Linked DNA regions of Sinobacterium norvegicum. The protein of the gene in region 2 interacts with the protein of the main gene of each other region in a pairwise test. Links are inferred from orthologs where the notes say so. Each region holds a gene or a part of one and is shown on either strand. Other genes may lie near its edges.

Region 1 (2,933 bases), on a different replicon or contig from region 2:
AAACGCTCGAATTGAATGCGCTCAAAACCGACGGCCAGTAGCATCTCACTGACCATATCGGGGCCGGCCATAGAAAAAGGACCGGGGCCGCAATGCACGGCATCGGTTTCATCATGGGAGATCACCGGTACAATTTCCTTTACACAGCACTCGGCATCATAAAGCCAGGGGTTATCCTCTCGCTTTCGCCACACCACTTGGGTGAAGGTGCCACCGGGTTTCAAGGACTGGCGAATATTGCTCATGGCGCGGCCGGGGAAATTAAAAAACATGGTGCCAAAGCGGGCGAAAGCCTCATCATAGGGGCCGCCCAAATCATCGGCCTCTACATCGGCGACAAAGAAGCTAACATTATCGACCCGCTCTTCGGTGGCCATCTTGTTACATTCTGCGATAAAGTTGGCGGCGCAATCCACCCCCCGGGCAGAGCCGCCATCGCGCAGGGTTTTGGCGATCTGGATGGTGCAGTCACCAAAGCCACAACCGACATCGAGAACACTGGCCCCTTTGGCATATTGATGGCGTTTTAGCGCCTCCTCACTGATCGCGGCATAACCCTCAATAAACAAGTATTTAAAGCGGGTGAATTTTTCAAACAGTACCGTATTCCAAGCTTCGATGACAATATCATTACTCATACTCAACTCCTTGTAATACCACGACACAGCCAGAACAAGCCATCGCCCCACCCCCAAAGTTTAGCCATCCGTGCTGAAACTGCACGCTATAGACTGCCAGCAACAGCGACATGGCTATGTTCCGTATGCCCCCTAATCGGTCACAAAAACCATAATACGAAGGGATTGATAGATGGTGTCGATCGACTTAAGCTCGTACCGGCTCCGACACGCCATGTTCAGCCCACACGCTCGACTATAATGAGATAAGCGCTACTGGAAACAATGCCAAGCAAATAGCCAACAGTCAGGGTGACTATCGTATGTCGGGAGAAGAAGAAAAAAGCATTATTGAGATCGCCGTATGCCGAGAGTTTTTAACCCGCCTAGGGAAACAGGTTGGCGAGAAAGACATTCGCAAAGGCGACCCTCATCAGGGTGAGCCTGACATCTATTATCAAAATGATTACCAGCAAATCTATATCGAGCTGGCCGAGATATGCTCACCAGACATTGCCGCAGGTATTGCAAACAGCCGCACCGAGGCGACATTGTCACACGATACCGCGATCAAAACCGTTGAAAATAAATTGAGAAAACACTATCACGTTGACCGTTCGATTGAGCTTTTGCTCTACACCGCCGGCAGGACAGCGTTGAGTCAGCAAGCCATTGCCGACAAACTGGCCCCGATACTGGTCGATGGCTTGGGCCCCTTTGAGAAAGTATGGCTGATGGCTGAGTCCGTTATATTGCTGGCCAGTCACGACTAACCAGCACAATCGCCAACTGAAAGATTTACTTGTCGGCCTTGCTACCGCCCAAACACTCTGGCGAGTCGGCCACGGTTTGCTCCCGGGCAAGCCACTCGCTGTCGGTAAAAGTAAACAGCGACAACGCATGCACCTCACCGGCTAATTCTTCTTGTAACAGACCATAAACCAATTGATGACGCCCTACCTGGCGCTTACCGTCGAAGCTGTCGCTGACCACAACCACCTTAAAATGGGTCTCGGAGTTTGGCGGCACACTGTGCATATGGGATTCGTTAATCACCTCGAGGTGGCTCGGTGATAAACCACTGTTAAGCTTCTGCTCGATGGTCTGCTGAATTTTCATGGTCATGTCCAAGGCTTGCTAAATAGACTCAATTATCCCCCAGCCAAGCGGGTTTAACAATCGACGATTGCTTAACCCCCACCGACAAAAAAGCCGGCACAATGGCCGGCTTTTTTAGTGAAGGTTAGCGGTTATAAAAACAGCTCACCTTTTTCGGCTTTCTCGATCAACAACTCTGGCACGGCAAACACGTCACCGTATTGCTGGTGTAGATACTGAGCGCGCTCAACAAAGGCTTTTAGGCCGTAGGCGTTGATGGCCTGTAGTGCACCACCGGTTTGAGCGGGGAAACCAATACCCATAATAGAACCAATATTAGCATCGGCAACAGAGGTGATGACACCTTCCTCCATGGCACGAACGGCTTCCAGACTTTGACAGAACACTAAACGATCCTTGATATCCTGATAGGGAATCTCGGTATAACCGTTAGGAGCGAAGGCTTCTTTGAGGCCTGACCAGATGCGTTTCTTACCGCCTTCTGGGTACTCGTAGTAACCGCCGCCGTGGATCTTACCCTTGCGGCCAAACTCATTGACCATGCGGTCGACAACACGAGACGCCGCATTATCAGCCATGGGCTTACCCTGTGCTTCGGCATCGGCCTTAAGCTGCTGGCCATTCTTGTAAGCGGTCTCTTGGCTGATCTCATCAATCGCCGCCAAGGTGCCGACTGGCGAGCCATTGTCACGGGCTGCGCTTTCGATTAGCACAGGATTAAGACCCTGCTCCAGCATCTCAGCACCCTGTGAAATAGTGGTGGCAATGGTGCGGGTGGTGAAGAAACCTGGGCCATCGTTAACAACAATCGGTGTCTTGCCCAGCTTCTGAGAGATATCGAAGGCAACTGCGAGGGCACGATCCGAGGTCTTGTCACCGCGGATGATCTCAACCAGTGGCATTTTCTCAGCGGGGCTGAAGAAGTGCATACCGATAAAGTTATCGGCGCGGCCAGAGGCCTCAGCCAATTCAGTAATCGGCAAAGCAGAGGTGTTAGAGGCAAAAATACAATCTGGGCCAACAACCGCTTCCGTCTCCTTGGTCACCGCCGCTTTAACATCACGGTTTTCAAATACCGCTTCGATCACCAGATCGCAGCCGGCCAAATCAGCATAATCGGCTGTCGCCTGGATGCGAGCGAGGTATTCCGTCGCCTGCTCTTCGGTGACACGGCGCTGCTTCTTGAATGAAGCTGCG
Region 2 (2,749 bases):
GCCGCCAAAGGTTGAGCCGTGGTTGCCCGGTGCAAAAATACCGTTGGCCTTGCCTCCTGCAATGCATGCCCCTATAGGCACGCCATTGCCTAGTCCCTTGGCCGTGGTGACGACATCCGGCTTGATGTTGGTATGCTGGAAGGCAAAATACTTTCCGGTTCTACCGTTGCCGGTTTGCACCTCGTCGAGCATTAACAGCCACTGTTGTTGATCGCAAATCTGACGCAGTGCGGTTAAGTAATCGTCACTGGGAATGTGAAGGCCGCCTTCGCCTTGTACCGGCTCCAGCAAAATGGCAACGATGTTGTCGTGCTGCTCGGCTGCAGCTTTAACGGCCTCGATATTGTCGTAAGGCACGCGGATAAAGCCTTCTACCAGTGGCCCGAAACCCTGTTGAATCTTGCTGTTACCTGTGGCGCTTAAGGTAGCCAGGGTTCTGCCGTGGAAGCTGTGCTCCATCACTAAGATGGCGGGTTTGTTAATATGGTGCTGGTGGCCGTATAGACGTGCAATCTTGATGGCCGCCTCATTACTCTCGGCGCCAGAGTTGGCAAAGAACACGTTATCCATGCCGCTGATGCGAGTTAGCTTCTCAGCGAGTTCAATCTGTGGCGTGATGTGGTAAAGATTTGAGGTGTGTACCAGTGTGGCAGCTTGCTGACTGATCGCCTCCGTTACCCGGGGGTGGCAATGACCAACGTTGCAGGTGCCAATACCGCTGAGCGCATCAATGAATCGGTTGCCCTGTTGATCGAAGAGGTAACAATCCTCACCCTTCACAAAGTTAACCGCAAGCCTGCCGTAGGTATTCATTATCGCTGTAGTCATGATCAATGTGCTCTTTGTAAACGCTGTATGCGGCGCTAGCTCGCAGGGAAACAAGCATTCTAAACAGCGAGATAGTTGATAGCAATGACTTGCTCCACGGCAATCTAAATTGGCTGAGGTAATAAATAGGGGAAAATAGATGAAAAAGTGGATACAATCGCAGCTGATTTGATGAGGGCGCACAAATTGCGTCAAGACTGCAGGCAAAGAGATTAACTATGGATATTATCGACACTATCAAAGAGCAAATTACTAACAACGATATTCTTATCTATATGAAGGGTTCACCAAATGCGCCACAGTGTGGTTTTTCTGCTCGTACCGTGCAGTGTTTAATGCAGTGTGGTGAGCGTTTCGCTTATGTTGATATTTTATCCAACCCTGAGATTCGCAGCGAGTTACCAAAGTACGCGAACTGGCCAACATTTCCTCAGGTGTGGATTAAGGGTGAGCTGGTAGGTGGCTGTGATATCGTTTGTGAGATGTTCGACGAGGGCGAATTACAAACCATGATTAAAGATGCTGGTGCTTCAGCGGCTGAATAAACATTGTGTTGCCGAGGTCCCGTGCCTCGGTAATCCACCCTTTCCCTCAGACTGACTCCGCGCAACCCAAAACCTGCCCGACCTTTACCCCCTAGATTGATTCAACGAAGAGTTCAGATTGAATAAGCTGGAGCTTTGTCGTGCGTCAAATAAAAGGCGTGCGAAATGAGTAGCGGGTTCTGGAAATTAAGGATTGGGGAAATAAGGCTCTTAACTGACGGAGAGAGGGTGCCAGATAAAAGCCAAAAAAGAGGTTATAACGCGTAGAATTGAGGGTCAGCTGTTGAGGCTGCGTGAATTGTTTCTTGAATGATTTGCTTGGCATGTTGTCCGCACTTGCCACACTGTGACGCAATACCGAGGGTGTTACAGACCTCGCGCATAGAGGAGGCGCCATCTTCAACAGTGGTTCTTATTTGGCTGTCAGTAATGCCTTTGCAAATACATACATACATAGTTAAGTCGGCAATTAGTCGTTATTGATGATGTGGATTTTAAATTAATGAGAATCATTGTCAAATACTTATTGATAATTATTATCATTAATTCCTGGTCATAAGATGTCGATAAATTGTTTTTATTACTGACTGTTGTAATCTGGTCGGATTGACCCAATGTTTTCCAGACTGAATTATTTTTTGCTGTTGCTAAGGCAGTAGAATGTATAGTGATGATTTTCTAAACAATAAATTAATTGACTAACGAGGAATTACCCATGGCAGTTTTAGTTGGCAAGCCTGCTCCAGATTTTACCTGTGCCGCTGTTCTAGCAAACGGCGAGATCGTTGATTCATACACCCGCTCAGAAGCAATGGCTGGTAAATACGGCCTAGTATTCTTTTATCCACTCGATTTTACCTTTGTTTGCCCATCAGAGTTGATTGCTCTTAGTCACCGCATGGACAAATTCAAAGAGCTGGGTGTTGAGGTTGTTGGTGTTTCGATTGATTCACAGTTTACTCACAACGCATGGCGTAATACCGATGTAAACGATGGTGGCATCGGCGCTGTTGAGTACACCTTGGCCGCAGATGTTAATCATGATATCTGTCGTTCATTCGATGTTGAGTCTGATGGTGGTGTTGCGTTCCGTGGTGCCTTTATTATCGATAAGGCTGGCAATGTGCGCTCTCAAATTGTGAATGACCTACCACTGGGCCGTAATATCGATGAGCTAATTCGTACCGTCGAAGCGCTTCAGTTCCACGAGGAGCACGGCGAAGTATGCCCTGCTGGCTGGAATAAGGGTGACAAGGGTATGACGGCCTCGCCATCCGGTGTTGCCGATTACCTGGCTGCTGAGTCTGATAAGCTGTAATAGCTTCTTGCAGTTTGTGACATAAAAAAACCGGCGTCAGCCGGTTTTTTATGTCTGG
Region 3 (2,947 bases), on a different replicon or contig from region 2:
TGGGTCGGTGGTTTCAAAAATAAGCTTACGGCTTTTCGAGATATCTTCGATCGGCTCAATGCCTGCCGCGGCCAATAATGGCAGGGTCTCTTTCAGGATACGCCCTTTGGTTAAGGCGATAATTAAAGGCTGAGTCATACTTAATCCACCAAACGCTTTATCGTTGCACCGAGCAACTGAAGCTTTTCTTCAATACATTCATAACCACGATCGATGTGATAGATTCGATCGACAACCGTATCACCCTCGGCAATCAGGCCTGCAATCACTAAGCTGGCAGAGGCTCGCAAGTCAGAGGCCATGACCGGCGCCCCTTGTAAGCCTTCCACACCATGAATAATCGCAGTATTGCCTTCGAGATGTATGTTGGCGCCCATACGATTGAGCTCGTGGGCATGGATCAGACGGTTTTCAAAGACAGTTTCACTCACCGTTGCAGTGCCTTGGGCAATACTGTTCAGCACCGTGAACTGCGCCTGCATATCGGTAGGAAAACCTGGATATGGGACCGTTTTTAAGTTGACGGCCTTCGGTCGACGCCCTTCCATATCAAGCTCAAGATAGCCATCGCCGACAGTAACCTTGGCGCCAGCTTCTTCCAGTTTGGCCAACACCACTTCCATGGTATCGCTTCTCGCTTCCATCAACTTTACTCGACCACCCGTGGCGGCGGCGGCCACCAGGTAGGTGCCCGTCTCGATACGGTCGGCCATCACGCGATATTCACAGTGCTTGAGCTTCTCAACACCGTTTATCGTTATGGTGTTGGTACCGTGACCACTGATATCAGCACCCATGGCAATCAAAAAATCTGCCAGGTCGACAATTTCTGGTTCTTGCGCTGCATTTTCCAGAATGGTAGTACCATCAGCTAAGGCCGCGGCCATCAGCAGGTTTTCCGTGCCGCCGACAGTGACCACATCCATAAAGATATGGGCACCCTTCAAACGGCCATCTGAGACAGCATGAATATAGCCGCCCTCGACATTAATCTTCGCCCCCATTGCCTCAAGACCGCGCAGGTGAATATCCACCGGACGACTACCGATAGCGCAACCACCGGGGAACGAGACCTTGGCTTCACCATAATGAGCCAGCAGCGGCCCCAAGACCAAGATCGAGGCACGCATTGTTTTCACTAACTCGTAGGGCGCGGTGACACTGCTCAAGGTTGAGGTATTGACTTCAACACTGAGCTTTTCATCAATGGTCAACTCCACCCCTAGGCAGCGAAGTAATTCGTTCATCGTGGTGATGTCATGCAGGTGAGGTAGGTTGTGAATCACCACCGACTCATCACACAATAGTGTTGCCGCCAAAATAGGAAGCGCAGCGTTTTTTGCGCCAGAAATGCGGATCTGCCCATCTAAACGGGTGCCGCCAGTAATCATTAACTTATCCATTGAGCCTCTAACGTATTTTTGAGTTCAGGAATTGATATAAAGGTACAGCAATTAAGCTTTTGCAGCCCACTGCTCCGGCGTGAACGCCTTGATAAAGTCAACCGCATGAATAGCGCCTGAGGCAATATGCTCATTGATCGCGCCATAAACAAGCTGCTGCTTCTTAACGCGGCTGACACCTTCGAAAATATCACCAACAATTGTAATATCGATATGGCTGCCGTTGACATTGACTGTTGCCTGAGTGCCTGCGAGCTGCTGCTCTAATAGTTGCTGTATCTCTTGAGCCTGCATGGATATACCTAAAAAAGATTTAATACGGAATAATTGTGCCGCATTCTAGACAATTTACCCCCACATTGCGAGCTGAGGAAGCTGAAATCCTGCGCCACCAGTCAAACTTAAGCCCCCTGCACAACCAAGACCTACATGCTATGAGCCATCGACCTGCTGCGGCGTCACAGACCAATTATCAATGACGGCATCAATATCGCCATTGTAGGTTCTTACTGCGCTGGCAAACTGCTGTTGATAGACACTGCCTAGGTTAATAGATTCGATGACCACATTGCGTAATTTCCAATCGCCTTTCTTGCTCGGCCGCATCTTATACTGAACGCGGTAAGGCGTCGGTGTATCATTGTGGATAAGCTGAACTACATCGACAGACTGCCTATCCAGCACCTGTTGATGCTGTTCGGAAGTCAATGCTAAGACCTCTATTTTATTACCACCAAACCCCAGCAAACCCTTGGCATAGGTATGAATTAAGCCATCTTTAAACTTATGGTTAAAGCGTCTGACTCGGTCGACAAATTGCTTTTTCTCTGCTTTGGTAGCCAAACTTCGGTAGGCCGCTGAGCTGCCATACTTACCCATTACATTGCGAGAGAAACTGGTGAAATCGACCACAGGGTCCAATATTCTTTCGATTGAATTATAGAAACGCTCGGGGTCCTGCTCGAAATACTGCTGGGCCAGCGTAATCTCACCAATCACCTCTTCACTTACCTGCGCGATCACTTTTTCAGGCCCCGGCGTCTCAGCCCCTTGGGCAGCAACCGTCACAGAGCCCATAACCAGTAAAACAGCCAGCCAGCGATACAGGTTTAACAACATCGAACACCTTCCAACACAGTAATTTTATTCACCTCAGTATACCCCCTCTTTAAACAACCCACACCCCCCGTATTAACGGTTGATAAAGAACATGTTTAACCACAAAAAATAACCACTAAAAACTTGTTCTGTACTCAGCTATCGGCTTTGATTAACATGCTCAAACTATTCGCCCTACTCTAAGGTCTAACCTATGACGACCCAGCCTCTTTTTATTCAGTCTGCGCTACGCACTATCGACCTCGAGCAACAGGCGATCAACGACCTTAAAAGCAGCCTCGATGAAAATTTCGACAAAGCCTGCCACTTCATGCTGCAGGCCAAAGGCCGTATTGTAGTGACCGGCATGGGTAAATCGGGGCATATTGGCAATAAGATTGCAGCCACCCTAGCCAGCACAGGCAGCCCGGCCTTTTTCGTCCACC

What was found.
Region 1: the proteins of grxD (region 2) and L9P87_RS04490 interact in binary tests that used the Escherichia coli proteins (3 or more experiments, as listed by UniProt). The link is inferred for Sinobacterium norvegicum from one-to-one orthologs.
Region 3: the proteins of grxD (region 2) and L9P87_RS17310 interact in binary tests that used the Escherichia coli proteins (3 or more experiments, as listed by UniProt). The link is inferred for Sinobacterium norvegicum from one-to-one orthologs.

What each region holds. Positions count from the first base shown.
Region 1 is NZ_CAKLPX010000001.1:1,023,388-1,026,320, forward strand. The notes cover bases 77-2,933. They hold L9P87_RS04490 (BolA family protein), read right to left. Parts: upstream 1,737-2,933; coding sequence 1,416-1,736; downstream 77-1,415. Other genes in these bases: L9P87_RS04480 (class I SAM-dependent methyltransferase), read right to left, coding at 77-638; L9P87_RS04485 (hypothetical protein), read left to right, coding at 941-1,390; L9P87_RS04495 (3-hydroxyacyl-CoA dehydrogenase NAD-binding domain-containing protein), read right to left, coding at 1,868-2,933. Outside these bases: more of L9P87_RS04480, read right to left, coding at 1-76. UniProt on the Escherichia coli protein: Transcriptional regulator that plays an important role in general stress response. Has many effects on cell morphology, cell growth and cell division. Acts by regulating the transcription of many genes, including dacA (PBP-5), dacC (PBP-6), ampC and mreB.
Region 2 is NZ_CAKLPX010000009.1:507-3,255, reverse strand. The notes cover bases 37-2,709. They hold grxD (Grx4 family monothiol glutaredoxin), read left to right. Parts: upstream 37-1,046; coding sequence 1,047-1,373; downstream 1,374-2,709. Other genes in these bases: L9P87_RS17665 (peroxiredoxin), read left to right, coding at 2,089-2,691; L9P87_RS17670 (bacterioferritin-associated ferredoxin), read right to left, coding at 1,628-1,828; L9P87_RS17680 (aspartate aminotransferase family protein), read right to left, coding at 37-831. Also shown: more of L9P87_RS17680, read right to left, coding at 1-36. UniProt on the Escherichia coli protein: Monothiol glutaredoxin involved in the biogenesis of iron-sulfur clusters.
Region 3 is NZ_CAKLPX010000007.1:50,937-53,883, reverse strand. What follows is about bases 77-2,947. They hold L9P87_RS17310 (BolA family protein), read right to left. Parts: upstream 1,698-2,947; coding sequence 1,455-1,697; downstream 77-1,454. Other genes in these bases: L9P87_RS17300 (KpsF/GutQ family sugar-phosphate isomerase), read left to right, coding at 2,716-2,947; L9P87_RS17305 (MlaC/ttg2D family ABC transporter substrate-binding protein), read right to left, coding at 1,836-2,522; murA (UDP-N-acetylglucosamine 1-carboxyvinyltransferase), read right to left, coding at 141-1,403; hisG (ATP phosphoribosyltransferase), read right to left, coding at 77-138. Outside these bases: more of hisG, read right to left, coding at 1-76. UniProt on the Escherichia coli protein: Involved in cell resistance against acid stress.